One region of the Streptomyces sp. NA02950 genome, then DNA from elsewhere that is predicted to be linked to it. Evidence: riboswitches for the same ligand, from Rfam matches in the RefSeq annotation. Region 1 holds a riboswitch; the other holds the start of a gene.
What was found. Region 1 has a riboswitch for FMN ahead of HUT19_RS19560 (3,4-dihydroxy-2-butanone-4-phosphate synthase). Riboswitches for the same ligand answer to the same signal wherever they lie in the genome.

Region 1 (15,004 bases):
TCAATGGGCGCCCGCGCAATTGCGGCACCATGAGCCGGGCGACCGCGCGATAGTGATCGACAAGATCGGACTTGGTGATTCCGTCATCGGGGAAGAGCACTTTTCCGGGCCGGCTGATCTCGACTGTGTGATGCCCGGCCCTGACCTTCCGTACATCGGGCCCTTTCGCGCTCATAACGGGCGTCCCCTTTCGTGGGCATATCGAGGCCGAGTAACCGTCGGGATCCGTGACTAAACTCGTCAGTCCTGAAAAAAGGATGGACAGTGAAAGCGGGGGAAAACATGGCGAGATCGGGTGCGCTCGGACCGCCGTCCGCGGGCGGCCGGAGCAGGCTTCTGCAGAGCCCGCTCGCATTGATGGACACCACCATGGACCAGCTCCGTACGCTGATCGTGGTCCACGAGGCCGGAACGGCCTTGGGCGCGGCGCGTGTTCTGGGACGGGAGCAGTCGAGTGTGCAGAAGCAGCTCGACACCATGAACCGCAACTTCCGTGAGCTGTGCGGCGAACCGCTGGTCCTCAAGCAGGGGCGCGGCAAGGACGTGCTGTTCACCGGCACCGGGGAAACCCTCGTCGCATTGGCGCGCGACACGCTCGGCGACTGGCTGGAGGGGATCCACGAGTCACGGCGGCGGCTCGGCCGAACGCTGATGGTGGGCACCACCCGCTTCACCCTCGGCTATCTGGCGGGTGCCGGGGAGCGGGTGGCCGAGGAGTTCCGGCAGCGCGGTATCGAGCTCAAGGTCGGCCATGTCCGCACCCGCGACGTACTGGCCAAACTGCGCGCCAAGGAGGTGGATCTGGTCTGCGGCAGTGTGGTGACCAGGCCCGGCGGTGACCATGAGCTCGGCGACTTCGATGTGATGGAGTGGCGCCGCAACGGTGTCTCGCTGCTCACCAATCTGCCCGAGGAGGAGCTGCCCGGCCCGACGGTCGAGGCCGGTGAGCTGCGCACCGTCCCACTGGTGATCTCGGCGAGCGGGCTGATGAACGGGGTACTGCACACCTGGTTCGGCGCCGACTACCGCGGCAAGCTGCATATCGCCGCCGAGATCGACACCGTCAACTACGGCTTCGAGCTGCTGCGTTCGGGGCTGCTGCGCGGCTGCATGCTGGTGACCAAGGGGGTGGCGGACGCCGCGGGCGATCCGCGCGTCGCCCAGGGTCGGGAGCTGCGCGCCGTGGAACTGGTCAATGACACCGGGCCCCGACTCGAGGTGCTGCTCGGCGCCTTCACCCGCCGCGGGGAGCGCGACCACTACGACGCCTCCCATCCGCTCAATCAGCTGTGGAGCGCGCTGGCGCTGGAGAACGAGCGGTGGCAGCGCGAGCAGCGCTGGCCCACGGCGGGTTTGGAGCCCGATCCGTTCGAGCTGGCCAACTCCTGGGATCCGAGCGAGAGCTGACGACGGCCGCTCAGCGCTCCGCGGGAAGTGCCGCGAGGTGCCGTCATGCGTCTGCGGTCGCGTCGTGGCCGTCGCGCCCACGCGGCGAAAGCCGCATATCGACACAAGCCCCGCCCCCCTTCGGGGCGCGACCGAACCGCACCGGACTTGAGCGAGGCCGCTCAGCGCCCGGTCCGGTGCAGATCCAGCTCGACCAGCAGGGCCCGGTGGTCGGTGTCGGGCAGATCCAGGAAGCGGGCCGTACGCGGCCGCAGCGCGTCGCTGACCAGGACGTGATCGATCTGCGTGCCCAGTGCCGGGGTGGTGGCGCTCGGCCAGCTCGGCGTCCGGGAAAGCCCCGCGGCGCGGGCGCTGTCCCGCATCCCCGTGTCCAGAATGGCCCGGAAGGCGGTATGGTCCTGGCTCGCGTTGAAGTCCCCGGCGATCAGGGTGGGGTGCTCGCCCCGCTCGGCGGCGTAGCTCCGCAGCCGTCCCAACTCGGCGCGCCAGATGCCCAGCTGGCCCGGCATCGGCGGCATGGGGTGGGCGACCTGCACCCGCAGCCGCTGCCCGGCTATCCGCGCCACCGCCCCGGGCATCGCCAGCTCACCGGGCAGCCCCTTCCCGTTCTCCAGCGGGAAGCGGCTGAGGATCGCCGAGCCCTGGGCGGGGCGGCCGGTGACCACGTTCCGGTACGGATACGCCGCGCGGATGTCGGCCGAGCGCAGCGCCGCCGCACAGCGCCGGTCGCACTCCTGGACCGAGACGAGGTCCGGCCGCTCCCGGCGCAGCGCGTTCAGCAGCCCGTCCGTGGCGCCGCCGAACTCCAGGTTGGCGGTCAGCACCCGCAGATGGGCGAGGACCGGGCCGCGCGGCGCGGGGGCGGGACCGCTGTCGTAGGGCTGGACGAACCAGGCGGTGACCGCGGCGGCGGTCAGCGCCCAGCCGCATCCCAGCGGCCAGCGGGCGACCACGCTGAGCAGCAGCCCGAGCCCGGCGGGGAGCAGCAGCCAGGGCAGGAAGGCCAGCAGCTGGGGGATCGGGGTGATGCCGTCGGTGTCGGCGGCCCGGCAGCCCACCACCACGCTCACCGCGGCCAGGAGGAGTGCCGCGCACCAGGCCGCCGCCTGCCGCCCGCGCCCGTCGGGGAGCCGTGCCAGCCGGCGGGCGGCTCTCCGGGCGGGTGCGGTGGCACGGTCCTCCGCGACGGTCGTCTCCACGCCGGGCCTCTCGATCGGAGCGGGATCCCACATTCTCTCCCGCGCCCAGGACGCCCGGCCGGGCCGCCCGTTCGGCCCGGCCGTCCGCCCCGCCGTCCCGGGCCCAACGGTCCAGTACGGAGATGATCTTGCGTAATCGTCAGCGTACGGCGTGTGAGCATTGACACTTCGTCAGAGGTTTGGTGTGTGCCAAAATGTTCCTCAGCGTTTTCGCGTGCTCCGGGGTCGGTGCAACTCCGAACCGGCGGTGACAGTCCGCGACCCGGCCGAATCCATCGGCCGGCCGATCCGGTGGAATTCCGGGACCGACGGTGACAGTCCGGATGGGAGGAGGTACGCGGCGGTATCCGTGGCGCACGGTGGGACCCGCCGGACGGCAGGGCGGCCCGGACCGTGCACCGCGCCGCTTCTGCCCGCGTCCCCGGAATCGATCCGCAGGGAACAGGGGCAGGAGGGCCACAGCCCATGGCAGTGATGGAGCAACGGGTCGGGACGGAACGTCTGCTGGCCGTGGAACAGGCGAGCGAGGCATTCGCCGAGGGCGGCTTCGTGGTCGTCTTCGACGACGCGTCGCGGGGGCGCGAGGGCCATCTCGTGCTCGCCGCGGAACACACCCATGAGGGCGCCCTGCGCCAGATGCTGGACCATACCTCCGGCGTGGTGTGTGTGGCCCTGCCGCACGACCGCGCCGCCCGGCTGTCACTGCCGCAGATGGTGGAGGAGAACACCGGTCTCCAGGCGACCGCCTTCACCGTCTCGGTCGATCTGCTCGGGCCCACCACCACCGGCGGCTCCGCCCTCGACCGCTCGCACACCATCCAGGCCCTCGCCGATCCGCGCACCACCCCCGAGCAACTGGGCCGCCCCGGTCATGTCTTCCCGGTGCGCGCGGTGCCCGGCGGGGTGCTGGAGCGGGCCGGATACCCCGAGGCCGCCGTCGATCTGTCCCTGCTGGCCGGGCTCTCCGGCGTCACCACGATGTGCGAGGTCGTCCGGGCGGACTGGAACACCGCGTGCCACGGCGACCTCAGCAGACTGGCCGCGAGCCGTCTGATGCCGATGATCTCGGTGACCGACCTGGCCGCGTACCGGCTGGCCGCGCGGGCGCTGGGCCGCTGAGCCCGCGTCCCGCGCCCGTGTCCCCGGCGGCCGCTAACCGCCGTTCCGCCGCAGCGCCAGCACCGTTGCGACGGTGTCCGCCTGGTCCGCCGGTTTGTCCTCCCGGTAGCGCAGCACCCGGGCGAACCGCAGGGCGACCCCCGCCGGATAGCGCGAGGAGCGCTGGAGACCGTCGAAGGCCACCTCCACCACCAGTTCCGGACGCACCCGCACCACCCAGCCGTCGTCGCTGACGGCGATCGCGAGCAGTGCCTCGGTCTGCCAGGACAGCAGCTTGTCGGTGAGCCCCTTGAACGTCTTGCCGAGCATCGCGAACGTGCCGTCCGGCCGCCGCGCGCCCAGATGCAGATTGGACAGCTTCCCGGTGCGCCGGCCGTGCCCCCACTCCGCCGCCAGCACCACCAGATCGAGGGTGTGCACCGGTTTGACCTTGAGCCAGGAGGCCCCGCGCCGCCCCGCGCCGTACGCCGACTCCAGCCCCTTCACCAGCACCCCTTCATGCCCCCGGGCCAGTACGTCGGCGGCGAACTCACCGGCCGCGCGCCGGGTTTCGGGATCCTCCGGGTCCTCGGCCACCAGCCGCCGCACCCGCCGGGGCTCGGGCGCCACCCGGGCCAGTTCGCCGTGGCGCTCCCGGGCCGGGAGCCCCAGCAGCTCGCGGTCGTCCACGGCCAGCAGGTCGAAGAAGACCGGGGACAGCGGCAGCGCCGCCGAGGCCCCGGCCACGTCGAGGCGGGAGCCGACCCGGGCGGAGGTCTCCTGGAACGGCCGCGGCCGCCCCTCGGCGTCCAGGGAGATCACCTCCCCGTCCAGGACCGCCCGCTCCACCGCCAGCTCCCGCGCCGCCGCGACCACCTCCGGCAGCCGCCCGGTGATCTCGTCGAGGGTGCGGGTGTAGATCCGTACGTCGTTCCCGTCCCGGTGCACCTGGACCCGGATGCCGTCCAGCTTCTCCTCGACCGCGCAGGGGCCGAGCCGGTCCATGGCCTCGTCCAGGTCCTTGGCGGTCTGCGCGAGCATCGGCAGCACCGGCCGCCCCACCTCCAGCCGGAAGTCGGCCAGCGCCTCCGGGCCGCGCCCCAGCAGGGCTTCGGCCACCGCGCCCAGCGAGCCGCCCAGCATCACCGCCCGGCGCACCTCCACCGGCGGCGCACCGGCCGCCGCCGCGAGCCCCTCCACCGCCAGCGCCTCCAGCGCGCCCTGCCGCAGCTCCCCGCTCAGCAGCCCGAGCAGAAAGCGCTGCTCGTCCTCGGTCGCGGAGCACATCAGCTCGCCCACCATCTGCTTCCGCGCCGCGGCCGCGCCGGTGCCCGAGACCGCCGCGATCCGGTCGAGGGCCCGGTGCACCTCCAGCACCGTGAGCCGCGGCTCGTCGGCGGGCTCGTACCGCTCCCGCAGGGTGGACCAGCCCACCCCGGTGCGGCGCTGCGGCAGCCTGCCCGAGAGATACGTGATCACCACCGGGGCCTCGGCAGGCTCCGTGCGGCGGAACAGCCCGGCCAGGGCGGCGGTCTTCTCCGAACGGGCGGAGGTGGCCGCCACCTTCCGGGAGGTCCGCGCGACATCTGCCAGCAGCATGGCTTCAGCCTGCCCCGCCCGGGGCCCGGCCGCACCCGGGCCGGAGGGGCCCGCGCCGGGGGGGCCGGGACGGCGGAAGCGGCATACATTGGCACAGGGGGCCGGGTGGAGGCGGGTGCCGACACAGGGAGCGCGCCACGGGACAGCAGATCGACTACGAGGCCATCTTCGAGGCCATCCCGACCCCGGTGCTGATTCTGGGACGCGACCTGGTCATCGTCGCGGTGAACGACGCGTATCTGCGGGACACCCAGCGCACCCGCGAGGAACTGGTCGGGATGCACGTCTTCGACGCCTTCCCCGAGAACCCCGACGACCCGGAGCACACCGCCACCCGCAGTCTGGAGTCCTCGCTGCGCCGGGTGCTGCGCACCGGGGAACGGGACACCATCGGGATGCTGAAGTACGACATCCCGGTGGCGGGGGAGGGCGGCGGTTTCGAGGAGCGGTACTGGAGCCCGATCAACACTCCCGTGCTGGACCGGGAGGGCCGGGTCGAGCTGATCATCCACCGGGTCGAGGACGTGACGGAGTTCGTCCGCGGGCACGAGGAGGGCGGCGGGGCGCGGTCCCCCCTGAGCCCACGGGCCGAGCACATGAGCGCCGACCTCTATATCCGCACCCGTGAGCTCCAGGAGCTGAACGAGCGGCTGCGGCAGGCCCACGCACGGGAGCGGGCGACCGCGCTCGCGCTCCAGCGGGCGATGCTGCCCGCCGGCTCACCGGAGGACCATCCGTACGCGGCCGTGCGTTACCGACCCGCCGTGGGCTCGCTCAATGTGTGCGGCGACTGGTACGAGCTGACCGAGCTGTCCGAGGGCCGGATCGCCGTCGCGGTGGGGGATGTGGTGGGGCAGGGGCTGGAGGCGGCCTGTGTGATGGGACAGCTGCGCAGCGCGCTGTCCGCCGCGACCCGGGTGGTGGAGGGACCCGCCAATGCCCTGGAGGTGCTCGGGCTCTACGCGCGCTTCGTCGAGGGGGCGCTCGCCGCGACCGCCGTGCAGGTGGTGATCGACCCCCGTGCGCACACCGTCGTCTACAGCTGTGCGGGCCATCCGCCGCCCGCGCTGCTCCATGCCGACGGCCGGGTGGAGCTGCTGGACGGGGCGACCGACCCGCCCCTGGGCGCCCGGGTCGAGCAGCACGTGCCCCGGCCGCAGGCCGATGTCCACTACACCGCGGGGGCTACCCTCGTCCTCTACACCGACGGGCTGATCGAGCGCCGGGACGAGGACATCGACGTCGGGCTGGAGCGGCTCACCGCCGGCCTCGCCCGGCACAGCGGCCAGGGTCCGGAGGAACTGGCGGACGCCCTGCTGGCGGACCTCGGTGTCACCGGCGGCCCCGCCGCGGATGACACCGCGCTCGTCGTCATCGGGCTGTAAAGGTCTCGCGGGGCCTTCCGCCGGGGCCGCGGTGGTGCTCAGACGGTCGCCGGGGCCGCGGTGGTGCTCAGGCGGTGCTGCGGCTCTGCGCGGTGCACAGCGCCCAGATGACGAAGCCGTCCACGACAAGCAGCACCATGGCCCACACCGGGTAGTACGGCAGCCACAGGAAGTTGGCGATCAGAGCGAGTCCGGCGAGCACCACACCGGTGACCCGCGCCCACATCGCCCCGGTGAACGCCGCCAGGCCGGCCACGATGAGGACGATGCCGAGGATCAGATGGACCCAGCCCCATCCACTGAGATCGAACTGGAAGATGTAGTTCTGCGTGGTGACGAAGACCTCGTCGTGGGTGACGGCCGCGATGCCCTGGAACAGGGTCATCAGACCACCGAAGATCATCATGACCGCCGCGAAGACGAGCCGTCCGCTCACCTCGGGGGTGCGTGGGGCGGCGGCTCCTGTCTGGACTCCACCGGCGTGACTGGCCATTTCGGCTCCTCCATCAGGCGCTATCGAAGACCATATGGTTCCGATAAGGGGCGATTCAGGTGAATTTGCCCCTCTTAAGGTTGACACAGACCGCCCGGCTCGGCACCCCGCGTGGCGGGACCCCGCAAGATGATGGAGCGTCACCGAGACGTCACGGACTGTGCTCGGTGTGGGCGGGGCCCCTGGGTGGAGCTCGCCTTCCGGGGGCCTCCGGTGTAGATGTAGGGGTATGGCCCGGTTTATGGGTCGATCGTGGGCTGCCCGTATGTTCCCCGGTCGGCGCCCACGGAGTCAGCGGCGTGAGCGCCCGGAGGTGCCGGGGCGGCGCTCGCGGTCGCGGCTGAGCGTCCGCAGCGTGGCCGGTCAGGTCCTCGTTCTGCAACTGGTGATCGTGCTGCTGCTCGGCGCCGCGGCCACCGTGGCGCTGGTGCTCCAGGTACGCCGTGACTCCACCGAGGAGGCGCGGGGACGGTCGCTGGCCGTCGCCGAGTCCTTCGCCAGCTCCCCCGGGATCGTCCGGGAGTTGCAGAGCCGTCATGCGACCGCGCTGCTCCAGCCGAAGGCCGAGGCCGTCCGCAAGAAGTCCAATCTCGACTTCATCGTGGTCACCGACGACAGGGGCATCCGGATCACCCACCCCGTGCCCGGCCTCATCGGCAAGCACTTCGTCGGCACCATCAAGCCCGCGCTGGCAGGCGGTCGGGTGACCGAGATCGTCAACGGCCCCGGTGGCGAGGTGAGCCAGGCGGTCGTCCCGGTCTTCGACGGCCATCAGCATGTGATCGGTCTGGTGAGCGCCGGGATCCTGGTCAAGAAGGTGAGCGGGTTCGTCGACCGCCAACTGCCCCTGCTCATCGGCGCCGTCATCGCCTCGCTCGCCCTCGCCACCGGCGGTACCACCCTGGTCAGCAGACGGCTGAGACGGCAGACCCGCGGTCTGGACCCGGTCGAGATGACCCAGATGTACGAGCACCACGACGCGGTGCTGCACTCGGTGCGCGAGGGGGTGCTCATCGTCGGCTCCGACGGCCGTCTGGTGCTCGCCAACGACGAGGCGTCCCGCCTGCTGGACCTGCCGCCCCGGCCCGAGGGGCGCCCGGTCGAGGACCTCGGCCTGGAGCCGCACATCACCGATCTGCTGGTCTCCCGTCGGGTGGTCACCGACGAGGTGGTGGTGGCCGGTGAACGGCTGCTGGCCGTGAACAACCGCCTCACCGACCGCGTCGGCGGCCCGCCCGGCAGCGTCGCCACCCTGCGCGACTCCACCGAGTTGCGCGCCCTTTCCGGCCGCGCCGATGTGGCACAGAAGCGGCTGAAGCTGCTGTACGACGCCAGTGTGGAGATCGGCACCACCCTCGATATCGGCCGGACCGCCGAGGAGCTGGCGCAGATGGCGGTGACGCGGTTCGCCGACTTCGTCACCGTCGACCTGGCGGAGCCGGTGGCGCGCGGTGAGGAGCCGCTGGCGGTGAGCGGGGTGGAGATGCTGCGGGCGGCGGTCCACGGCCTCAGCCGCGACCACCCCTTCTACCCGGTCGGCAAGCACTTCTCGTTCGTCGCCTCCACCCCCCAGGCGTGGGGCTACGGCAGCGGGCGGCCGGTGGTGGAGACCGATCTCGCCGAGGCCACCGGATGGCAGGCCCAGGACCCCGAACAGACCGCCAAAGTCGTCGAGTACGGCGTCCGGTCGCTGGTCACCGTGCCGCTGCGGGCCCGGGGCGTGCTGCTGGGGATGGTCAACTTCTGGCGGATGAAGGAGCGGGAGCCCTTCGAGGACGAAGAGGTCTCGCTCGCCGAGGAGCTGGCCTCCCACGCGGCGGTGTGCATCGACAACGCCCGCCGCTACACCCGCGAGCACACCATGGCCGTGACCCTCCAGCACAGCCTGCTGCCGCGCGCCCTGCCCGCCCAGAGCGCCCTGGACGTCGCCTTCCGCTATCTGCCGGCGGAGTCGGGGGTGGGGGGTGACTGGTTCGATGTGATTCCGCTGCCGGGGGCGCGGGTGGCGCTGGTGGTGGGTGATGTGGTGGGGCACGGTCTGCATGCGGCGGCGACGATGGGTCGGTTGCGGACGGCGGTGCACAACTTCTCCACGCTGGATCTGCCGCCGGACGAGATCCTGTCCCATCTCGACGATCTGATCGCCCGGATCGACCAGGACGAGAGCCCCGGTTCCCTGGAGCGGATCGAGGGCCTGGAGGCCGCGGGCGAATCGATCATCGGCGCCACCTGTCTGTACGCGATCTACGATCCGGTGACGCGGCGCTGCACGATGGCGCGTGCGGGCCATCCACCGCCCGCCGTGGTGAGTCCGGACGGTTCGGTGGAGTTCCCCGATCTGCCCGCCGGTCCACCGCTGGGCCTGGGCGGGCTGCCGTTCGAGACCGCCGAACTGGAACTGGCCGAGAACAGCAATCTGGTGCTCTACACCGACGGACTGATCGAGGACCGCCGCCGGGAGATCGACACCGGTCTGGAGCTGCTGCGCGACGCCCTCTCCCTGCCCGGCCGGACACCCGAAGAGATCTGCACCCACGTCCTGGACGAGATGCTGCCCACCACCCCCAGCGACGACATCGCGCTGATCGCCGCCCGCACCCGGGTGCTGGGCGCGGGCCGGGTGGTGTCCTGGGAGGTCGCCTCCGATCCGGCGGTGGTGGCCGGGGTCCGCGCCGCCGTGCTGCGGCAGCTGGAGCAATGGGGCCTGGGCGACTGCGGGTTCACCGCCGAACTGGTGCTGAGCGAACTGATCACCAACGCCATCCGGCATGCCACCGGCCCGATCCGGGTGCAGCTGCTCCGCGACCGCGGGCTGATCTGCGAGGTGTCCGATTCCAGTAGCACCTCACCGCATCTGCGCTACGCGGCGACGACGGACGAAGGCGGCCGCGGGCTGTTCCTGGTGGCGCAGTTCGCGGACCGCTGGGGCACCCGGTACACCCCGGACGGCAAGGTCATCTGGGCCGAGCTGGCGCTGCCGTAGCGGGGTACGGGCGGGGTCGTGGCGGAACGCGGGCCCGGCCGCGGGACGTTCACGTTTACGGCGCTCGGTGGAGGTCGTGTGAGGGTTCCCGCGCTACTGGATCCATTGTCTCCGATCACGGGGCCGATTTCCGGCCTTTCCTCGGAGGGATACGTGACATCACCTCAGAACTGTTCACCTTTGTCCCGGTAAGCGGCGTGCGGAGGTCCTCGGCGGGTGATGGGCCGTCATCGTCCGCCTACTGAGCGGTACCGGTCAAAAATGCGTGAGCAGTACTAACATGTGCCGCCCACGGCTTGATGTCGGCGTGGTCCCGTCTCAACCCCAACGAACGCGCCCATGAGGACCTGATAGATGTCAGCACATATATCCAGCCATCCCTACAAAGGACCTTCGCTGACGCGGCAGGCTCTGGCCGTCCCGCTGCTGGCCGCCGTCGTCGCCGGCGGCGCGGGGCTGTGGGTGACGGCCGAGGTGCCCGCCACCGACCGCACCGCGGTCGCCGTCTTCTGCGGGGCGGCCGCCGTCCTGCTGGCGGTGGCCCTGGCGGTCGCCGCCTTCCGGTCGCGGTCCATCGGCCGCCTCCAGGAGCGGGTCACCACGCTGGAGCGGGAGGCCGCGGCGAAGGAGCTGGAGGCCGCCAGACTCGCTGATGAAACGATTCCGGCAGCGGTGAAGCGGTTGCGGGACGGCGGGTCGGCGGACACCGTGCTGACCCAGGTGACCCGTCCGGTCAGCGCCGCCCACCAGCGGCTGCTGCGGGTGCTGGTGCAGGAGATCGGCACCGGTGAGCGGATGCGCGCCTCCGCGATGGCGGCGTGCGCCAACGCCGCGGGCCGGGTCCAGGCGCTGGCCACCACGATGCTCGCCGATCTGCGCGAGATGGAGAACCGGCACGACGAGAGCGTCCTCGGCGACTTGCTGAAGCTGGATCACACCACCGCCCAGGCGGGCCGGATCGCCGACTCCATCGCCGTGCTCACCGGTGCCCGCTCCGGGCGCCGCTGGACCAAGCCCATCGTGATGGAGTCCGTGCTGCGCGGCGCGGTCGGCCGGATCAGCGCCTTCCAGCGGGTAAGGGTCCACTCGGCCAGCAACGCGGCGGTGGCCGGTTACGCCGCCGAGGGCGTCATGCACGCGCTCGCCGAGCTGATGGACAACGCCGCCAGCTTCTCGCCTCCCACCGAGGAGGTGCATGTGTACGTCGAGGAGACGCACACCGGCGTCGTGGTCACCATCGAGGACGGCGGTCTGGTCATGGGCCCGGCCGCGCTGGCCCGGGCCCAGAAGGCGGTGTCCTCCGAGGCGCTGGACCTGACGACGCTGTCCGGCACCCGGCTCGGGCTCGCGGTCGTCGGCTGCCTGGCCCGCAAGCACGATCTCACCGTCTCCTTCCGGCCGTCCGCCCGTGGCGGCACCGGCGTGGTGGTGCTGATCCCGCAGCAGCTGATCACCCACATCAACCAGGACGCCGTACTCGAGCCGCCCGCCCGCGCCCGTGCCGTCGACGCGGCCCGGCAGGCGTCCGCCACCCCGTCCGCGCGGGTGGTCGAGCGCGCCGGCAGCGCCCCGGCCAAGGCCCCGGCGGCCGCCGAGTCCCCGGCCCCGGCACCCGCCCCCGGTACGCCGTCCCCCGCCGCCCGGCCCCCGCGGTCGGTCAACGGCCTGCCCAAGCGGCGCCGCGGCGAGACGCTGGCGGCGGCCTCCCGGCCCGTACCGCCCGTCTCGCCGGAGGCCGGCAAAGAGGGGAAGACCAGCCGTCCGTGCCCGGAGGAGGCAGGAGCGCGTTTCGGCGCCTTCCGCCAGGCAACCCGCAAAGGCTCCGCCGCCGGTGCCGCGCGTAACGCCGAGTCGACGGAGCCCGCAGAGCACATCGAGTCCGCCGAGTCCGCCGAGCCTGCTGAGAACGACCAGCCGTGACAGAAGGAACGTCGATGAACACCACAGACCGCAGCTTGGACTGGCTGCTGGAGAACCTCCTGGAGAAGACCCCGGGTTCACGGCACGCCCTGGTGCTGTCCCGGGACGGCCTCAAGCTGTGCCTCACCTCCGGGCTGTCCGTGGACCAGGCCGACCAGCTGGCGGCCATCGCGTCGGGCATCCAGAGCCTCGCCCACGGCGCGTCCATCGAGTTCGGCGACGGCAGCGGCGGGGTCCGGCAGTCGATGACGGAGTTCCACGGGGGAATCCTGTTCATCGTCGAAGCCGGTGAGGGCGCCCATCTGGCCGTCGTGGCCCATGACGAAGCCGATGTCGGCGTGATCGGCCACAACATGAACGAGCTGGTCGAGCAGATCGGTGACTATCTGCGGGCCGCGCCACGGGTGGCCGCGGGCGGCGCCGCCGGGACCAACGCATGATCCGAGGGGCGCTCGACAACGAGGACCCGGACCGGCTGTACACCATCACCAGTGGCCGAAGCCGCGCCGACGAGAGCGTCTTCGACATGGTCACGCTGATCGTCAGCGAATGCGAGCCGGTGCCGGGCATGCAGTCCGAGCACATCAAGATCCTCCGGATGTGCCGCAGTCCGCTGTCGGTCGTGGAGCTCTCCTCGTATCTGGACCTGCCCGTCAGCGTCGTCAAGATCCTGCTGTGCGATCTGCTCGACACCGGCCGGATCACCGCGCGCCATCCGCACGCGGCCCGCCCCGGCGGGCGGCTGCCGGAGCCCGAAACCCTGAAGAAGGTGCTCGTTGCACTCCAGAACCTCTGACAGCGCCGTACGCGCCCCGCTGCGGGAGAGCGCGAGCGACGGCCTCAAGATCGTGATCGTCGGCGGGTTCGGCGTCGGCAAGACGACGATGGTCCAGTCGGTGAGCGAGATCCGTCCGCTGAGTACCGAGGAGACGATGACGCAGGCGGGCATCGGGATCGACGACGCCTCCTTCGTCCAGCACAAGACCACCACCACGGTCGCCTTCGACTTCGGCCGGATCAGCCTCGACGAGCAGATGGTGCTCTATCTGTTCGGCGCCCCCGGCCAGGAGCGGTTCTGGTTCCTGTGGGACCGGCTGTTCTCCGGGACCCTCGGCGCGGTCGTGCTGGTGGACACCAACCGGCTGGCCGACTCCTGGTACGCGCTGGACCGCCTGGAACACCACGGCACCCCGTTCATCGTGGCGCGCAACAACTTCACCGAGCCACAGCACTCGCTGGAGGAGGTGCGGGAGGCCCTCGATCTGCCGCCCGAGGTCCCGGTGATCGACTGCGATGCCCGTAAACGCGACTCCTGCAAGACCGTGCTGGTCACGCTGGCCCGCTATCTCTACTCCCTGTCCGCCACCTCCGCCGTGGAGAGCACCGCGTGACGACTCCCGACCCCGCCCTCGCGGCCGCGGCGGACAACCCGCCCGTCCCGGCCGAACCGCTCACCCCACCCGCCCCGGCGTCCGCGCCCGCAACACCCGGCCCGGAGTGCCCCTTTCACCCGGACGCGGTGCCCACGCCCACCGCACGCTTCCAGGACGACCCGGACGAGCTGTACCGGCAGCTCCGCCGGGACCACGGCCCCGTCGCGCCGATCCTGCTCGACGGCGACGTCCCCGCCTGGCTGGTCCTCGGCTACCGGGAGCTGCACCGCGTCACCTCCGACCCCAAGGTCTTCGCCCGCGACTCGCGCCGCTGGCACGCCTGGGACCGCATCCCGGCCGACTGGCCGCTGATGACCTTCGTCGGCTACCGCCCGACGATGCTGTTCACCGAGGGCGCCGAGCACCAGCGCCGGTCCGAGGCGATGTTCGACGCGCTGTCCTCGGTGGACCAGTTCGAGCTGCGGTCCGGCTGCGAACGGGTCGCCGACGAACTGATCGACACCTTCGCGGGCAGCGGCCGCGCCGATCTGGTGGCCGACTACGCCGGCCGGCTCCCGCTGCGCGTGGTCACCCGGCTGTTCGGCCTGGACGCCTCCCAATCGGCCGCCCTCCTGCGCGACATGCTCGACCTCGCCAACGGCAGCGAGGACCAGGCGGCCGCGTACCAGCGGATGTACGACCGGATGGCGGCGCTGGTGGCCAAGGTCCGGGTCAACCCGGTGCCCAGCATCCCCGAGCGGCTGGCCGCGCACCCCGCGGGCCTCACCGACGAGGAGATCGTCAACGATCTGATCGGCACCGTCTACGCCAGCCACCAGCCCACCGCGGACTGGATCGGCAACGCGCTGCGGCTGATGCTCACCGACGAACGCTTCGCGGTCACCATGGCGGGCGGCCGCCGCAGCGTCGGCCAGGCGCTCAACGAGGTGCTGTGGGAGGACACCCCGGTCCCCAACTTCATCGGCCGCTGGGCCGCCGAGGACACCACGCTCGGCGGACAGCACATCAGGAAGGGCGACTGCCTCGTCCTCGGGATGGCCGCGGCCAACGCGGACCCCAACGTCCGCCCGGACTTCCGGGCCGGGGCGTCGGGCAACCAGGCCCATATGTCCTTCAGCCACGGTGAGCACGGCTGCCCGGAGCCCGGGCGCGAACTGGCCGAGGTCATCGCCACGGCGGCGATCGAGGTGCTGATCGACCGGCTCCCGGACGTGACGCTGGCCGTGGCGCCGGAGGAGCTCCAGTGGAACTCCTCCGCCCTGATGCACGGAGTGGCCGCCATGCCGGTCACCTTCACCCCGGCGCCGCTGGGCTGAGTCCCGGCGCCGCGCCCGCGCCGCCGCCGGACAGCCGGACGCCCCGGCCGCGAGGGCCGGGGCGTCCGGTGCGGGAATCGGATGCGGGAATCGGGAGCCCCGGCTCAGGACGGGGCGCGGGCCCCGCGCGCCTTGAGCATGTCGGCCATCAGCGCGATCTCCGCCTGCTGCCCCTGGACCATCGTCCTGGCCAGCCGGGTGACGGTGGAG
Region 2 (15,004 bases), 2.7 Mb from region 1:
GTGCAGGGCGGTCAGCAGCGCGGCGATGTCGAGGCCGCGCCCCGCCGCGGCGCGGGGCAGCCGCACGCTCTCCGTGCCGGCCGGGAGGTGTCCGGTGTCGGCGTCCTCGGCCACGGCGACGAGGGTGGGCGCGGCGTCGTCCAGGATGCGGGCGTCGGGCTTCAGGGCGGTCGCGTTCGTGTCGACGGCGACCCGCAGCGGCTGGGTGACCCCGTCCCGGTCACGTACGGCCAGATGGGGGTCGTCGGCGCGCAGCGTGCCGGAGCCGACGATCACGGCGTCCGCCTCGGCGCGCAGCCGGTGCACATCGGCACGGGACGCGGCGGAGGTGATCCAGCGGCTGGTGCCGTCGGCCGCGGCGCTGCGGCCGTCCAGGGTGGCCGCGTACTTCCACAGCACGAAGGGGCGGCCGCGCCGCATCGAGGTCAGCCAGGCCTCGTTGACCGCCTCGGCCTCGTCGGTCAGCGGTCCGGCCGCGACATCGATTCCGGCGGCCGCGAGGGTGGCGGCACCGCCCCGGGCCGCGGCGGTGGGGTCGGCGACGGCGTAACGGACGCGGGCGACCCCGGCGTCGATGAGCGCCTGGGCGCAGGGCCCGGTGCGGCCGGTGTGGTTGCAGGGTTCGAGGGTGACCAGCGCGGTCCCGCCACGGGCCCGCTCACCCGCGGCGCGCAGCGCGTGGACCTCGGCATGCGGGCCGCCGGCCCGCTGGTGCCAGCCCTCACCGACGGTGCGGCCCCGAGCGTCGAGGATGACGCAGCCGACGACGGGGTTGGGGCTGGTGTGGCCGAGGCCGCGGGCTGCGAGCGCGACGGCATGGCGCATCGCGTCGGCTTCGGCTGCGGTGGCCACCGGGTCCTCCTGCCTCTTCGGGCACGGACTCCGGGGCTGTCGGAAACGACACAAGCGAACAACGGCGCCGTCGGCACGCCGGGCTCGGCAGACGGGCCCACACCCAAACAGCGCGGACCGCCGATGGCGGCGCACCGGTGATGTCGCATTCGCCGCGCACTGCCTCCCATCCGGACTTTCACCGTCGGTCCAGGAATTTCACCTGGTCAACCGGCCGCTGGCGGCGGGCGGGTCGCGGACTGTAACCGCCGGTTCGGATTTTCACCGACCCCGGAGTGCGCTGACGTCACTGGTACGCGCCCAGTCTGCCATGACGATCAGCAGACATGGAGGCCCACCCCCTGTGGCCTCCCTCACCCCCGGGGGGTGGCCCGGGTCCGCGAAGCCGGGGCCCGACCGGGGCGGCCACCGCGGCAGGCCGGTGACCAGCGGCCCGCCGCTCGGGCCGCGGCTCGGCCGCGCGGGATTGCGACGAGGCGAGGGCCGTGCCGGACCGGCCGCGGCAGGAGGTCGGTTGCGGTGCCCTACCGCGCGTGGAGCAAGACCGGGGGCCGCCGCCGCGTCCCAACCGGTCGCGGATCGGCCGCGACAGGGGCGATGGCGGTGCCGTACCGGCGTGTGTGGACGGGGCCGAGGCCGGGCCCGACCGGCAGCTAGTCCGCGTGGTCCGCGCCGAACAGGGCGTTCTGGGCCGCGTCCGTCGCGGTGAGGACCGCGCCGCGGAGGACCGCCCCGCCGCCGACGGTTCCGGGGCGGATCTCGGTGCGCAGGGGGGACATCCGGGCGACGTGCGCTTCGACGCGATGGGCGAGGGCCGTACCCCCCGCGCGGCCGATCTCACCGCCGAGCACCACACAGCCCGGGTCGAGCACCGCGGTCACCGCCGCGGCGCCGAGGGCGACGCGCGACGCGAGTGCGTCCAGGAAGGGGGCGGCCCGCTCCCCCGCCGCGACGGCCGCCCGCAGTACCGCCTCCGCCGCCCCCGCGTCGTCCGTACCGCCCGCCGACGCCGCGTCCACACCGTGTTCCCGGGCGAGCGCGCAGATCGCGCGGCTGCCCGCGAGAGCGTGGAAGCCGCCGTCGCAGCCGGTCGCCGAGGGCAGTCCCGTCGTCCCCGGCACCGGCAGGAAGCCGATCTCGCCGGTGCCGCCGGAGGCGCCGCGCCGCAGCACCCGGTCCAGCACCACGGCCGCGCCCACCCCGTGACCGAGCCACAGCAGGACGAAGGTGTCCCGGTCGCGCACCACGCCGAGCCGCTGTTCGGCGACCGCGGCGAGGTTGACCTCGTTCTCCAGCAGCACCGGCGCCGCCAGCCCGCCGTGCAGCGCGTCGGCCAGCTCGCGGTGCCAGGAGGGCAGTCCGGCCGGGGAGTTGAGCACCCCGGTGGCCGGGTCGACCAGACCGGGTGCGCCCACCCCGATGTGGTGCAGCCGGTCCGCCCCGGCCCGCCGGGCGGTGCGCTCCACCAGGGCCACCGCGTCCGCGACGGTCCGCGCGGGGTCGGCGTCCGGGGCGACCGGCAGCGACGCTTCGGCCAGCGTCCGGCCGAGCAGATCCGCGACGCAGACGGCGACGCTGTCGGTGCGGACATCCACCCCGGCCACGTACGCGCCCTCCGCGACGATCCCGTACACCCGGGCGTTGGGCCCGCGCCGCTCCGCCCCCGCCTCCCCCACGATCGCGATCAGTCCGGCCGCTCGCAGCCGCTCCACCAGGTCCGCCACCGTGGGGCGGGAGAGACCGGTCAGCGTTTTGAGCTGGCCCGCGGTCAACGGGCCCTCGTCCTTGAGCAGATGCAGGGCGAGGCGGTCGTTGATGGCCCGTGCCGTACGCGGAGAGGCGGTGCGGCCCATGGCGGGGCCACGCGTCGAGGTCATGCCGGAATCCTTCCAGACGGACGTCCGGAGACATCGCCTATCTATCAGGCAGGCTCCCTGATAGTTTCCCACCGGCATCAGGACAGGACAGCCAGGACAGGGCGGGGAAAGACAGGACAGGCAGGACAAGGGAAGGGCCGCGCTTCGGGGAGGGAGCGACAGCCATGAGCAGTGGTACGGAATCCGGGGCCCTTCAGATGGTCCCGATACGGCGGGCGCGGAGGGCCGTCGCGGCGGTGTTCGCGGTGCACGGCGCGGTCACCGGCAACTTCGCCACCCGCATCCCCTGGATCCAGGAGCGGTTGGACATCGGCGCGGGCCAACTCGGCCTGGCGCTCGCCTTCCCCGCGATCGGGGCCTCCTTCGCGATGCCGCTGGCGGGGCGGATCAGCCACCGCTTCGGCGCCCGTGCGGCACTGCGCGGACTGCTGGCCCTGTGGTGCCTGTGGCTCGCGGTGCCCCCGCTGGTGCCCGGCCCGGTCTGGCTGTGCGGCGCGCTGTTCGTGTTCGGCGCGACCGCCGGGATGTCCGACGTTGCCATGAACGCCCTCGGCGTGGAGATCGAGACCCGGCTTGGGCGGCCCATCATGTCCGGGCTGCACGGGATGTGGAGCACGGGCGCGCTCATCGGCTCGGCGGCGGGCACGGTCGCGGCCCACGCCGAGGCGGACGCCCGGCCGCATCTGGCCATCGCCGCCGGGGCCCTCACCCTGCTGGGCGCGATCGCCTGCCACTGGGTGCTGGATCTGCACAGCGCCACCGAGGAGCATCCGCCGCCCCGTTTCGCGCTTCCGCCCCGCTCCGCGCTGATCATCGGCGCGGTGGGGTTCTGCGCGGTGTTCGCCGAGGGAGCGAGCCTGGACTGGTCGGCGGTCTATCTGCGGGACGTCATGGACTCCTCCCCCGGGGTCGCCGCCGCCTGCACCACGGCCTTCTCCTGCACCATGGCCGGGGCCCGGCTGGCGGGCGACGCGGTGGTGGGCCGGTTCGGTTCGGTCCGCACGGTACGGGCGGGCGGGGTGCTCGCCACGCTCGGCGGCCTCCTGGTCGTCACGGCACCGAACGCGGGGCTCGCCATCGCGGGCTTCGGCCTCATCGGGCTGGGCATCGCGGTGGTGGTGCCGCTGGCGTTCGCCGCCGCGGGCCGCAGCGGCCCGGCCCCCAGCCAGGCCATCGCGGGCGTGGCCACGATCACCTACACCTCCGGTCTGATCGCCCCCGCGGCGATGGGCTCGATCGCGGACATGACCTCGCTGACGGTGTCGTTCTGCCTGGTCACGGTGGGCGCGCTGGGCCTGGTGGCGGGTGCGGGCGTGCTGCGCGGAGCGGCCCGGGAAACCGCGCACGCGCCGGGCGACGCGGCCCACAAGCCCGAATCGGCGCAGCGCAGCACCTCCGGCTGACGCCGCGGTACGCCTCGTGGCGGGGCGTGGGGTGGGTCCGGCCGAGCGCCCCGGCGCGCGCGGTCGGCCGGTTCGTCCACCGGCAGCGGGGCCAGAGCCGTCAGACGCCGCCGCGGGGACGCGACCGTCGCGCGACCGGCACAACTGGCGACGCGGCCGGGCGACCGGGGACTCATCCGCTCGGGGCGAGGTCCTGGAGGCCCACGACCGCGAGCAGTTCCAGCCGTTCGGCGGCCGTACTGCCGGGACGGGCGGTGTACACGATCAGCCGCTGGGCGTGGTCCGCGCTCAGCAGCACCTCGCTCTCCAGCTCCAGATCCCCCACCACCGGATGCCGAAACCGCCGTATCGATGAGCGCCGTACCGCCGCCGCGCCGGCCTCCCACAGCGCCGTGAATTCCTGGCTCCCGGCCCGCAGTTCGGCCACCAGCGCGGCGGGGCCGGGGTCGTCGGGGCGGGCGGTGAGGGCGGCCCGCAGATCGGCGACCAGGTTCCGGGCGCGATCCTGGCGCTCCTCACGCTCCTCGCGTTCCCCGGCGGTCTCGGGCAGTCCCGGGCCGGTCCGCCGGGTGAAGAAGGACCGGACGAGATTGCGGTCCCCCGGCGGCCGTGCGGTGAGGTCACCGAACAGGGCGGCCGCCATGGTGTTCTGGGCCAGCACCTCGCCCCAGTCGGTGACCACCTGCGCGGGGGTGTCGTACAGCCGGTCCAGGACGCGCAGCAGTCCGGGGCGGATATGTCCGGACGTGGCCGGATCGTGCGGGGGCTCCTCCCCCGCCAGCCGGAAGAGGTGGTCGCGCTCGGGGTCGGTGAGCCGCAGCGCACGGGCCAGCGCGGTGAGCATCCGGCGGGACGGGCGCGGGCCGCGGCCCTGTTCGAGCCGGGTGCAGTAGTCAGCTGACATCCCGGCCAGCCGGGCCACCTCCTCCCGGCGCAGTCCGGGGGTACGGCGCCGCGGGCCGGGCGTCAGCCCCACGTCGGCGGGGGTGAGCCGGGCTCGGCAGCGTCGCAGGAAGTCGGCGAGTTCCGATCGGGGCACTCCTCCATCGTCACCGCGCCCCCGGCCGCTATCCAGGGTCTGCCGGTCCCAGGATGGGCGGCGGTCCACCGGCACGGGGCGGCCCTGTACCGCGGTTGACGGCGTTAGGCCGATCCGGGGAAGCGGTGGCACTCGGCCGGACGTAGAGGGGTCCGGGCTGCCACGCTTGCGTCCATGACGATGCCGACCGGCGCGCGGCCCGCACCGCCGCGGAGTGTGAGGAGCGTCGTGGCGCGGATGCGCGCGCTCGGCACGGCGCTGCCGCCCGGGGACGGGGTGGCGGTCTTCAACCGGGTGTATCTGTCGGTCACCGAGGAGGTGGGCCGGGGGCTCGCGGCCGGGTACTTCCAGGATCCGGCCGCCACCGAGGAGCTGGACGTGCGCTTCGCCGGGCGCTATCTGGCCGCGGTGGACGCGGCGGCGGCGGGCCGTCGGCCGCCCGCCTGCTGGCGGCCGCTGTTCGAGCTGCGGTGCCATCCGGAGGTGCGCCCGGTGCAGTTCGCGCTCGCCGGGATCAACGCCCATATCGGCCATGACCTGGCGCTCGCACTGGTGGACACCTGCCGGGCCCGGCATGCGGAACCGGCCGCGCTGGAAGGGGACTTCGACCGGGTCGGGGCCCTGCTCACCGGGCTGGAGGAGCGGATCCGGGAGGAGCTGATGCCCGGCCCCGATCTGCTGGACGTGGCCGATCCGCTGACCCATCTGGTGGGTTCCTGGAGCCTGGACCGGGCGCGGGACGCCGCGTGGGCGGCGTTCCGCGCCCTGTGGGGGCTGCGCGGACTCCCGGAGCTGGCGGAGGAGTTCACCGAGCGCATCGGCGCGAGCGTGGGTCTGGTCGGGCGCTTTCTGCTCACCCCGCTGCCGGCCGGAGCGACTCGCGGTGCGGACGGTCCGGCTCAGTCCTCCGGCAGCTCCACCGGCGCGATCTCGTCGTAACGGTCGCCCGGCCCCGGGTTCTTGGGGTCGGTGGCGCCGCCGAACTGGTGCATCACGCCCCACACCGCGTTGAGCGCGGTCTGTACGGCGCCCTCGGCCCACCCCGCCGTCCAGGAGATGTCGTCGCCCGCGAGGAAGACGCCGCGCTGGTCCGCGGGCAGCCGGTCCTGCATGAAGTGGGTGAACAGCCGCCGCTGGTAGCGGTAGTGACCGGGCAGGTTGGCCTTGAACGCGCCCATGAAGTAGGGCTCGTTCTCCCAGGAGACGGTGACCGGGCTGCCGATGATGTGCTTGCGGATGTCCACGTTCGGATAGATCTCCGACAGCGACTTGAGCATGACCTCCATCCGCTCGTTCGCCGACAGCGGCAGCCACTTGAGACTGTCGTCGCACCAGGTGTACGAGAGGCAGATGACGGCCGGGCGGTCCGGGCCGTCGTCCAGCAGATAGGTGCCGCGGGTCATCCGGTCGGTGAGCGTCATGCTCATCGTGTCGCGTCCGGTGGGCTCCCCCTTGTCGTCGACGGCCTCGTCCAGCCAGAACGGGCGGTCGACGGGGACGAAGAGCTTGCTGGACTCCATGTAGTGGGTGCGCTCGATCGCCGTCCAGTGGTCGATCGGGAAGAGCGAGTCATCGCAGTCGATCTTGGAGAGCAGCATCCAGGACTGCGCGGTGAAGACCACCGCCCGGTACGAGCGGATGTCCCCGTCCGCGTCCGTCACCACGATGCGGTCGCCCGCGGCGCGGTGCAGCCGGGTCACGGCCGGGCGCGGATCGCCGCCGTGCAGGGACGACAGCGAGGTGCCCTGCGGCCAGTGGACGATCTTCCCGGGCTCGCGCTCCCACAGCCGCAGCGGAAGCTGCTGGCTGCCGCCGACGATACCGCGGTGGTGATCGTCCGCCTCGGTGTAGACGACGCGCAGGATCTCCAGGATGGAGTTGGGGAAGTCGGTGTCCCAGCCGCCGGTGCCGAAGCCGACCTGGCCGAAGATCTCCCGGTGCCGGAAGGAGGTGAAGGCCGAGGAGTCGCAGAGGAAGCCGTAGAACGTCTGGTTGTCCAGCTTCTCCACCAGGCGCGACCAGATCTCACGGATGCGCGGCACATCCCGCTCGCGGATGGCGCGGTTCATATCGGAGAAGTCCGCGCCCTCCTCCAGACAGGCGTTCCAGGCGTCCATCACCTCGCGGTAGACCTGCGGGAGGTCGTCGATGGTGCGGGCGTAGTGGGACTCGCCCTTGAGGTCGACGACGGTGGAGGGGGTCTCGGGCGCCAGCGGGTTGGGGAACGGCCGGGTCTCCAGACCCACCAGGTCGATGTAGTGCTGGAGCGCGGTGGAGGACGGCGGGAAGCGCATCGCGCCCATCTCGGCGGTCAGCGACTCGTCGCAGCCCTCGAAGCCGACGGTGCGCAGCCGTCCGCCGATCCGGTCGGCCTCGTAGACGACGGGCTTCAGGCCCATCTTCATCAGCTCGTACGCGGTGATGATGCCGGACAGACCGCCGCCGACGACCGCGACCTCGGCGCCGTGCTCGGTGGCCGGGATCTGGCCCAGGCCCGCCGGGTGGGCCAGGAAGTCGTCGTAGGCGTAGGGGAAGTCCGGCCCGAACATGGTGATGGGCGGGAGGGCGTCGGCGTGCTGCGGCTCGTGCTCGCCGGGCACGGCGTTGGGCATGGACGTCATCGGTACGGACTCCTTGCGGTCGTGCGGGGGTGTACGCGGGGTGGGGAGGGGGCGGGCGCGGGGGGCGCCGGTGCTCAGGTCAGCGCCCCGTACAGCCCGGGGCGGCGGTCGCGCAGATAGGGATTGGTGGTGCGCGAGGCGGCGAGCAGCTCGGGGTCGGCGTCGCCGATCACCAGTTCCTCAGCCCGGCCGGCCCGGGTGCGGGTGGTGCCGTCGGGGCTCGCCAGACAGCTCAGCCCCACGAAGTCGAACTCGCCCTCGGGTCCGGTGCGGTTGACGTACGCGATGTACATCTGGCTCTCGAAGGCCCGCACCGGGACGAGGGATTCGGCCACGAACTGGAAGGGGTGCATCTGCGCGGTGGGCACCACCAGCAGATCGGTTCCGGCCAGGGCGTGGGCCCGGACGTTCTCCGGGAACTCCACGTCGTAGCAGATCAGGATGCCGACGGTGAGCCCGCCCAGGTCGGCCTGGACGACGGGGGTGTCACCGGGGGTGAACGCGTCGCGCTCGAAGCAGCCGAAGAGATGGGTCTTGCGGTAGTTGGCGAGCTCGGTGCCGTCCGGGCCGACCAGCCGCGCGGAGTTGTAGACGACCTCCGGCCGCGCCTGGTCACGCTCGGGGTAGCCGTAGAGGACGGCGAGGCCGTGCGCGGCGGCGATGGCGGCCGCGACCTGCCCGCCGGGCCCGTCGGCCGGCTCGGCCAGCTCCTGGACGCCGTCGCCGATGGCGTAGCCCGTGAGGAACATCTCCGGGGCGATCAGCAGTCCGGCGCCGTCGGCCGCGGCGCGCTCGGCGGCCGCGTCGAGGACCTTGAGGTTACGGGCGGGGTCGCCGGGGTGACCGGAGCTCTGGAGCAGGGCGGTGCGCAGCGGCGGCATGGGCAGACCTTGGGGGATCCAGGGGGAGGAAGCGACACCAAAAACGGTACGTCCGGCCGAGAACGACCGACAAGGCGCGACCGTTGCGCATCCGCCGTCGATTCATTACGTGTTTCCGGCCCGTCCCGTGGATTTGTTGCACACGGGCCGGAGAGCCCCGGCCGGGTCAGGCCGGAGCGCCGGAGCCGAAGCGCCGCAGCAGCGGCGAGAGCACCAGCACCGACTTGGTGCGCTCCACGAACGGCTCCCCCGCGATGCGCTCCAGGACCCGTTCGAAGTGGCGCATGTCGGCGGCGAAGACCTGGACGACGGCGTCCGCGTCGCCGGTGACGGTCGACGCGGACACCACCTCGGGATAGCGCGACAGACCCCGTCGGATGTCCTCGGGCGAGGTGTTGTGGCGGCAGAAGAGCTCGATGATGCCCTCCGTCTCCCACCCCAGCGCCGCTGGATCGACCCGCACCGTGAAGCCGGTGATGGCCCCCTCGGACCGGAGCCGGTCCACCCGCCGTTTGACGGCGGGGGCGGACAGGCCGACCAGATCGCCGATGTCGGCGTAACTGCGGCGGGCGTCTTCGGCGAGGGCGTGGACGATGCGTTCGTCGAGGTCGTTCAGTCGCACTGCGGGGGAGTCACTTTTCTGCTGTGGCCAGTCGGGAGCGGCGCATGCCGTATCCGAAGTACAACACAAGGCCGACGGCCATCCACACACCGAAGACCACCCAGGTCACGACTTCCAGACTGCCCATCATCCACAGGCAGAGCCCCAGGCCGATCAGCGGGAACAGCGGCGAGAGCGGCACCCGGAAGGTGCGCTCCATGGTGGGCCGGGTCCGGCGCAGCACGATCACCGCGATGTTGACCAGCCCGAAGGCGAACAGCGTGCCGATGCTGGTGGCGTCGGCGAGCTGGCCGAGCGGGATGGCGGCGGCGAGGACGCCGCAGAAGAGCGAGACGATCACGGTGTTGGCACGCGGCACCCCGGTCCGGGCGTGGACGGTGGAGAACACCTTGGGCACCAGGCCGTCGCGGGACATCGCGAAGAGGATGCGGGTCTGGCCGTAGAGCACGGTCAGCACCACGGAGGCGATGGCGACGACCGCACCGGCGGCCAGCAGTACGCCCCAGAAGCTCTGGCCGGTGACCTTCTCCATGATCCCGGACAGCGCGGCCTCGGAGCCGTCGAACTGCTTCCACGGCAGCGCGCCCACGGCCACCGCCGCGACCACGCAGTACAGGGCGGTGACGATGACCAGCGAGAGCATGATCGCGCGCGGCAGGTCACGCTGCGGGTTCTTGGCCTCCTCACCGGCGGTGGAGGCGGCGTCGAAGCCGATGTAGGAGAAGAACAGGGTGGCGCCGGCGGCGCTGACGCCCGCCATGCCCAGCGGCATGAAGGGGGTGTAGTTGCCCGCCCGGATACCGGTGAAGGCGACGGCGCAGAAGAGGATCAGCGCCGCGATCTTCACCCCGACCATGACGGTGTTGGCCCGGGCGCTCTCCTTGGCGCCGCCCAGCAGGAACGCCATGGCCAGCAGCACCACCAGCAGCGCGGGCAGGTTGAAGATCCCGCCGTCGCCGGGCGGGGCGGACAGCGCGTCGGGGATGGTGATGCCGAGGGTGCCGTCGAGCAGTTCGTTGAGGTACTCGCCCCAGCCGACGGCGACGGCCGCCACCGAGACGCCGTACTCCAGGATCAGACACCAGCCGCACACCCAGGCGATCAGCTCGCCCATGGTGGCGTAGGCGTACGAGTACGAGGACCCGGAGACCGGGATGGTGCCCGCCAGCTCCGCGTAGGACAGCGCCGAGAACAGGGCGGTCAGCCCCGCTATGACAAACGACACGACGACCGCGGGACCCGCGTCCGGGACGGCCTCGCCGAGCACCACGAAGATGCCGGTGCCCAGGGTGGCACCGATGCTGATCATGGTGAGCTGCCACATTCCGAGCGAACGCCGCAGGGATCCCCCCGCACCCTGACCGCCTTCGGCGACCAGCCGCTCCACGGGCTTGCGCCGCATCAGCCGGGCGCCGAACCCGGACGCCGGAGGTTCTGGCTCCGGGCGCGGGATCGTGGGCGGGGCTGCGCCGTGCTCCAACACTTGGGTGGCTCCTTATGTCACTGCGGGTCGGGTGACGGGACGACCGACGGCGGACATGCGGCTGCCCGACGACAAACCCGCAGGTGGGGATCGCCGAGCAGTCGGTCCCCGACACTCCACGTCAGCGCAAGACCCTATGAGCCGTCCGCCCACGGCCGTAATGCACCACTCTTGCGCATGAGTGGATGAACGTTGCGCGCGGGGGCGTGCGGCGGGGAATTGTTGCGGGATACTGCGCGCGTGAGCGCGCGATTCACCCGAATGCCGCGATACGGCACCATTTTAGCGGTCGTTGGTGGGGACGTGACCACTGACAGTCTGCAACCGCCCGAACACTCAGCGCTCCGTCCCGAACCCGTGTTCCGGGCCCGGGACCACGGGGGTGAGGACGAACGCTACCCGCTCGAATACTGTTCGAGGGTGTGGGAGGAGTTCCTCCGGGCGCTCAACCGGATCGAAGCCGACTTCCTCCAGCGCTCCGGCACCACGGAACCGGGCGTCAAGGCATGACGTACACCGAGCCGAGGCCGGGCGGTTACGGGCCCCCACCCACCGGCCACCGACCCGCCCCCGCTCCCGGAGAGCGGTTCGACGCGGACGTCGACTACGAGATGAACCCCTTTCCCCTCCCGGACCCGGAGACCATCGAGGGCCGCTGGGACCTGGAAGGGGATCTGGCACGGCTGCTCCAGACGTCCTCCCCCGAGGAGCCGCCGCACCCCGCCGGCCCCCTTCCTCCGTCCTCCCACGCCCAGGTCCGCGCGGGCCGCGGCAAGCGGCGCCGGGTGCGCTTCCGGCTGCCGACGATGCCCTGGATCCAGCTGACCAGCCTGCTGTTCGCGGCGGTCACCACGGTCATCGTCGCCATGCTGAGTGTCCTGGGCGGGATGATCTCCTATCCCCCGCTGCGCTATCTGGCCTCCCCCAGCACCTCGGAGTCCATGGCCGCGTGGTGGCCGCTGCTGGTCTACGGACCGTGGCTGGTCGCCTCGCTGTCGGTGCTGCGGGCCGCGCTGCACCGGAGGGGCGCCGCGCACTCCTGGGCCGTGGTGGTGCTCTTCTCCACCATCGCGGTCTTCCTGTGTGTCGCCCACGCCCCCAAGAACGCGCCCAGCATGGCGGTCGCCGGTCTGCCGCCGGTTGCCGCGCTGGTCTCGTTCCACCAGCTGGTTCGGCAGATCACGCTCAACAGCCCGCCGCGTCACGCCCTGCCCCGCACCCGCGGTGAGCAGCGCGGAATGCCGCGGTGACACCGGCCGGTTGAACGGCAGGTGGCCCCCACTCACCCGAGCCGAGTGGGGGCCACCTCCCCCTTTTGGGGGCTCGGTTCTCCTCCGGGGCGCTCAAGTCCCTGTCGACGGTCGACCGTGCTCGGCCCTTCGTCCCTCAGGGCCTCCGCGCGCTCTCCCTTTCGACAGCGACGCGCCCCTTCGGCTCACTCGCCAGTGGGCAACGCTCAATCCCAACTGGCGTGCAGCGGCTTGCCTTCGGCGTAGCCCGCGGCGCTCTGCACGCCGACCACGGCGCGCTCGTGGAACTCCTCCAGGGAGCCCGCGCCCGCGTAGGTGCAGGAGCTGCGGACGCCCGCGATGATCGAGTCGATCAGGTCCTCGACGCCCGGCCGGGCCGGGTCCAGGAACATGCGCGAGGTGGAGATGCCCTCCTCGAACAGCCCCTTGCGGGCGCGGTCGTAGGCCGACTCCTCGCTGGTGCGGTTGCGCACGGCGCGCGCGGAGGCCATGCCGAAGCTCTCCTTGTACGGCCGTCCGTCGGCGGCGTGCTGGAGATCCCCCGGCGACTCGTACGTGCCCGCGAACCAGGAGCCGACCATCACGTTGGAGGCTCCGGCGGCCAGCGCCATGGCGACGTCGCGCGGGTGCCGGATACCGCCGTCGGCCCAGACGTGCTTGCCGAACTTCCGCGCCTCGGCGGCGCATTCGAGCACCGCGGAGAACTGCGGGCGGCCCACGCCGGTCATCATCCGGGTGGTGCACATCGCGCCCGGTCCGACACCGACCTTGACGATGTCGGCACCGGCCTCGATGAGGTCGCGCACACCCTCGGCGGCGACCACGTTGCCCGCCACCACCGGCACCCGCGGGCCGAGGCCGCGAACGGCCTTGAGCGCGCTGACCATCGACTCCTGGTGGCCGTGGGCGGTGTCCACCACGAGGGCGTCCACCCCGGCCTCCAGCAGGGCCTCGGCGCGGCCCTCCACATCGCCGTTGACCCCGACGGCGGCGGCGATCCGCAGCCTGCCCTCCGCGTCGACGGCGGGCTGGTAGAGGGTCGCGCGCAGCGCGCCCTTGCGGGTCAGGATGCCGACCAGACGGCCGTCGGCATCGACGGCGGGGGCCAGCTTGCGGTGGGCGGCGTCGAGGCGGGTGAACGCCTCGCGCGGGTCGATGTCCGCGTCCAGGACCAGCAGCTCCCGGGACATGACCTCGGAGAGCTGGGTGAAGCGGTCGACACCGGTGAGGTCGGATTCGGTGACCACGCCCACCGGACGCCCGTCCTCGACCACCACACCCGCCCCGTGAGCCCGCTTGGGCAGCAGGGACAGCGCGTCGGCGACGGTCCCGGTGGGCGCGAGCACGATCGGGGTGTCCAGCACCAGATGGCGGGACTTCACCCAGCGGACCACATCGGTGACCACGTCGATCGGGATGTCCTGCGGGATGACAACGAGCCCGCCGCGGCGCGCGACCGTCTCCGCCATCCGGCGGCCCGCGATCGCGGTCATATTGGCGACGACGAGGGGGATGGTGGTGCCGGTGCCGTCCGGCGAACTCAGATCCACCCCCTGACGGGAGCCGACCGCGGAGCGGCTCGGCACCATGAACACATCGTCGTAGGTCAGGTCGTACGGGGGCTTCTGATCATTCAGGAAACGCACGTGCTCAACTTCCCAGTCGTTCGGAATCAGCCCTCGACGCAGGAAGCCGAGGAAAACGCACGTACTTCATTCTCCCATGCCGCCCCCGGCGCGGGGGCCCGGACGATCATCCAGTCCGTACCGGGCCCGGTGGTCGGATCGTCCAATCCGCGCCGGGGCGGGAAGCGGCTACGGACCGTCCGGATCGGCGCGGTCCAGCGCCGGACGCGGCCCGGGGCCGGTCTCCAGCAGCAGATGGTCGGCCGCGGCCGTGTCCGTCACCAGGCTGGTGACCAGCCCGGACCGCAGCACCGCGCCGATCGCCGCGGCCTTGCGGCCACCGCCCGCGATGGCCACCACCTCGGGGATCCGCCGCAGCCGGTCGGCCTCGACGGTGATGCAGCGCTCGCCGAGGTCGCGGCCGATCCGGCGGCCCTCGCTGTCGAAGAGATGGGCGGACATCTCGGCGGCGGCGCCGAGCCCGGCGTAGTGGGCCCGCTCCTCCTCGCTGAGCATGTCGTAGACGGTCGAGATACCGGCCTCCCACGAGCCGATGGAGACGGCCGCGACGGTGACCTTGTCGAAGTACTCGAAGGCCCGGGCGATCCCGGTCTGGCCGCGCAGCGCGTCCGCGGTGGCCGTGTCGGGCAGCAGCATCGGCGCGTAGATGGGGTGCGCCTCGCCGCCGGAGACGGCGGCGGCCCGGCGGACCGCCTCCACCGAACCGCGCTCGGCCGTGCCCGCGTCGTAGACACCGGTGAGCTGGACGACGGTGCACGGCGGGAGCTGGTGCAGCGCGGCCGCCATGTGGATCGTGGACCGCCCCCAGGCCAGCCCCAGCACATCCCCCTCGGTGACCAGCTCGCCCAGCAGGTCGGCGGCGACCTCGCCCAGGTTCTCCGGGTCGGGGGTGTCGGCCTCGGCGTCGGCCGGGGACTCGACGACCACCGCGTGCCGCAGCCCGTAGCGGGCGCGCAGCGCGTCGGAGCGCTCCGCGTCGAGCTCGGCGGGAACCCGGATCTCGATACGCACCAGGTCGCGCTCGAGCGCGGTCTCCAGGACGCGCGCGACCTTGAAGCGGCTGACCCCGAATTCCTCGGCGATCTGGATCTTGGACTTGCCCTCGAGGTAGAAGCGGCGCGCCATGGCCGCCGCCTGCACCAGTTCGGCGGGTCCCATCCGCGTGGCTGAACGGCCCGTCGACACCGCGGTCTCCTCACTTGTCAATGTTCTGGACTCACCGTTCATCCTGTCAGAAACGGTGGAGTTGGTCCGGCCTTTACCCTTCAGTTCACCGCCCCGTAGCGGAGTGGCCGCACAGTCCGGTGGCGCCCGTCGCCTTCTCGGCGAG

Region 2: linked by a shared signal. The riboswitch ahead of ribD (bifunctional diaminohydroxyphosphoribosylaminopyrimidine deaminase/5-amino-6-(5-phosphoribosylamino)uracil reductase RibD) and the one ahead of HUT19_RS19560 (3,4-dihydroxy-2-butanone-4-phosphate synthase) in region 1 are both predicted to bind FMN.

Annotation. Positions count from the first base shown of each region.
Region 1 is NZ_CP054916.1:4,487,547-4,502,550, reverse strand. It holds gene ligD (non-homologous end-joining DNA ligase) at 1-175, opposite strand, end outside; gene HUT19_RS19570 (LysR family transcriptional regulator) at 358-1,407, shown strand; gene HUT19_RS19565 (endonuclease/exonuclease/phosphatase family protein) at 1,569-2,606, opposite strand; FMN riboswitch at 2,817-2,947, shown strand; gene HUT19_RS19560 (3,4-dihydroxy-2-butanone-4-phosphate synthase) at 3,072-3,725, shown strand; gene HUT19_RS19555 (ATP-dependent DNA ligase) at 3,759-5,303, opposite strand; gene HUT19_RS19550 (PP2C family protein-serine/threonine phosphatase) at 5,453-6,688, shown strand; gene HUT19_RS19545 (hypothetical protein) at 6,756-7,181, opposite strand; gene HUT19_RS19540 (SpoIIE family protein phosphatase) at 7,447-10,164, shown strand; gene HUT19_RS19535 (sensor histidine kinase KdpD) at 10,519-12,084, shown strand; gene HUT19_RS19530 (roadblock/LC7 domain-containing protein) at 12,099-12,524, shown strand; gene HUT19_RS19525 (DUF742 domain-containing protein) at 12,521-12,880, shown strand; gene HUT19_RS19520 (ATP/GTP-binding protein) at 12,861-13,475, shown strand; gene HUT19_RS19515 (cytochrome P450) at 13,604-14,794, shown strand; gene HUT19_RS19510 (DUF305 domain-containing protein) at 14,899-15,004, opposite strand, start outside.
Region 2 is NZ_CP054916.1:1,762,090-1,777,093, forward strand. It holds gene ribD (bifunctional diaminohydroxyphosphoribosylaminopyrimidine deaminase/5-amino-6-(5-phosphoribosylamino)uracil reductase RibD) at 1-852, opposite strand, end outside; FMN riboswitch at 1,005-1,135, opposite strand; gene HUT19_RS07180 (ROK family transcriptional regulator) at 1,506-2,729, opposite strand; gene HUT19_RS07185 (MFS transporter) at 2,894-4,132, shown strand; gene HUT19_RS07190 (helix-turn-helix transcriptional regulator) at 4,305-5,171, opposite strand; gene HUT19_RS07195 (DUF5995 family protein) at 5,346-6,110, shown strand; gene HUT19_RS07200 (NAD(P)/FAD-dependent oxidoreductase) at 6,071-7,792, opposite strand; gene HUT19_RS07205 (carbon-nitrogen hydrolase family protein) at 7,867-8,673, opposite strand; gene HUT19_RS07210 (Lrp/AsnC family transcriptional regulator) at 8,840-9,295, opposite strand; gene HUT19_RS07215 (amino acid permease) at 9,306-10,778, opposite strand; gene HUT19_RS07220 (hypothetical protein) at 11,082-11,288, shown strand; gene HUT19_RS07225 (DUF2637 domain-containing protein) at 11,285-12,028, shown strand; gene HUT19_RS07230 (GuaB1 family IMP dehydrogenase-related protein) at 12,235-13,674, opposite strand; gene HUT19_RS07235 (sugar-binding transcriptional regulator) at 13,843-14,832, opposite strand; gene rpe (ribulose-phosphate 3-epimerase) at 14,945-15,004, opposite strand, start outside.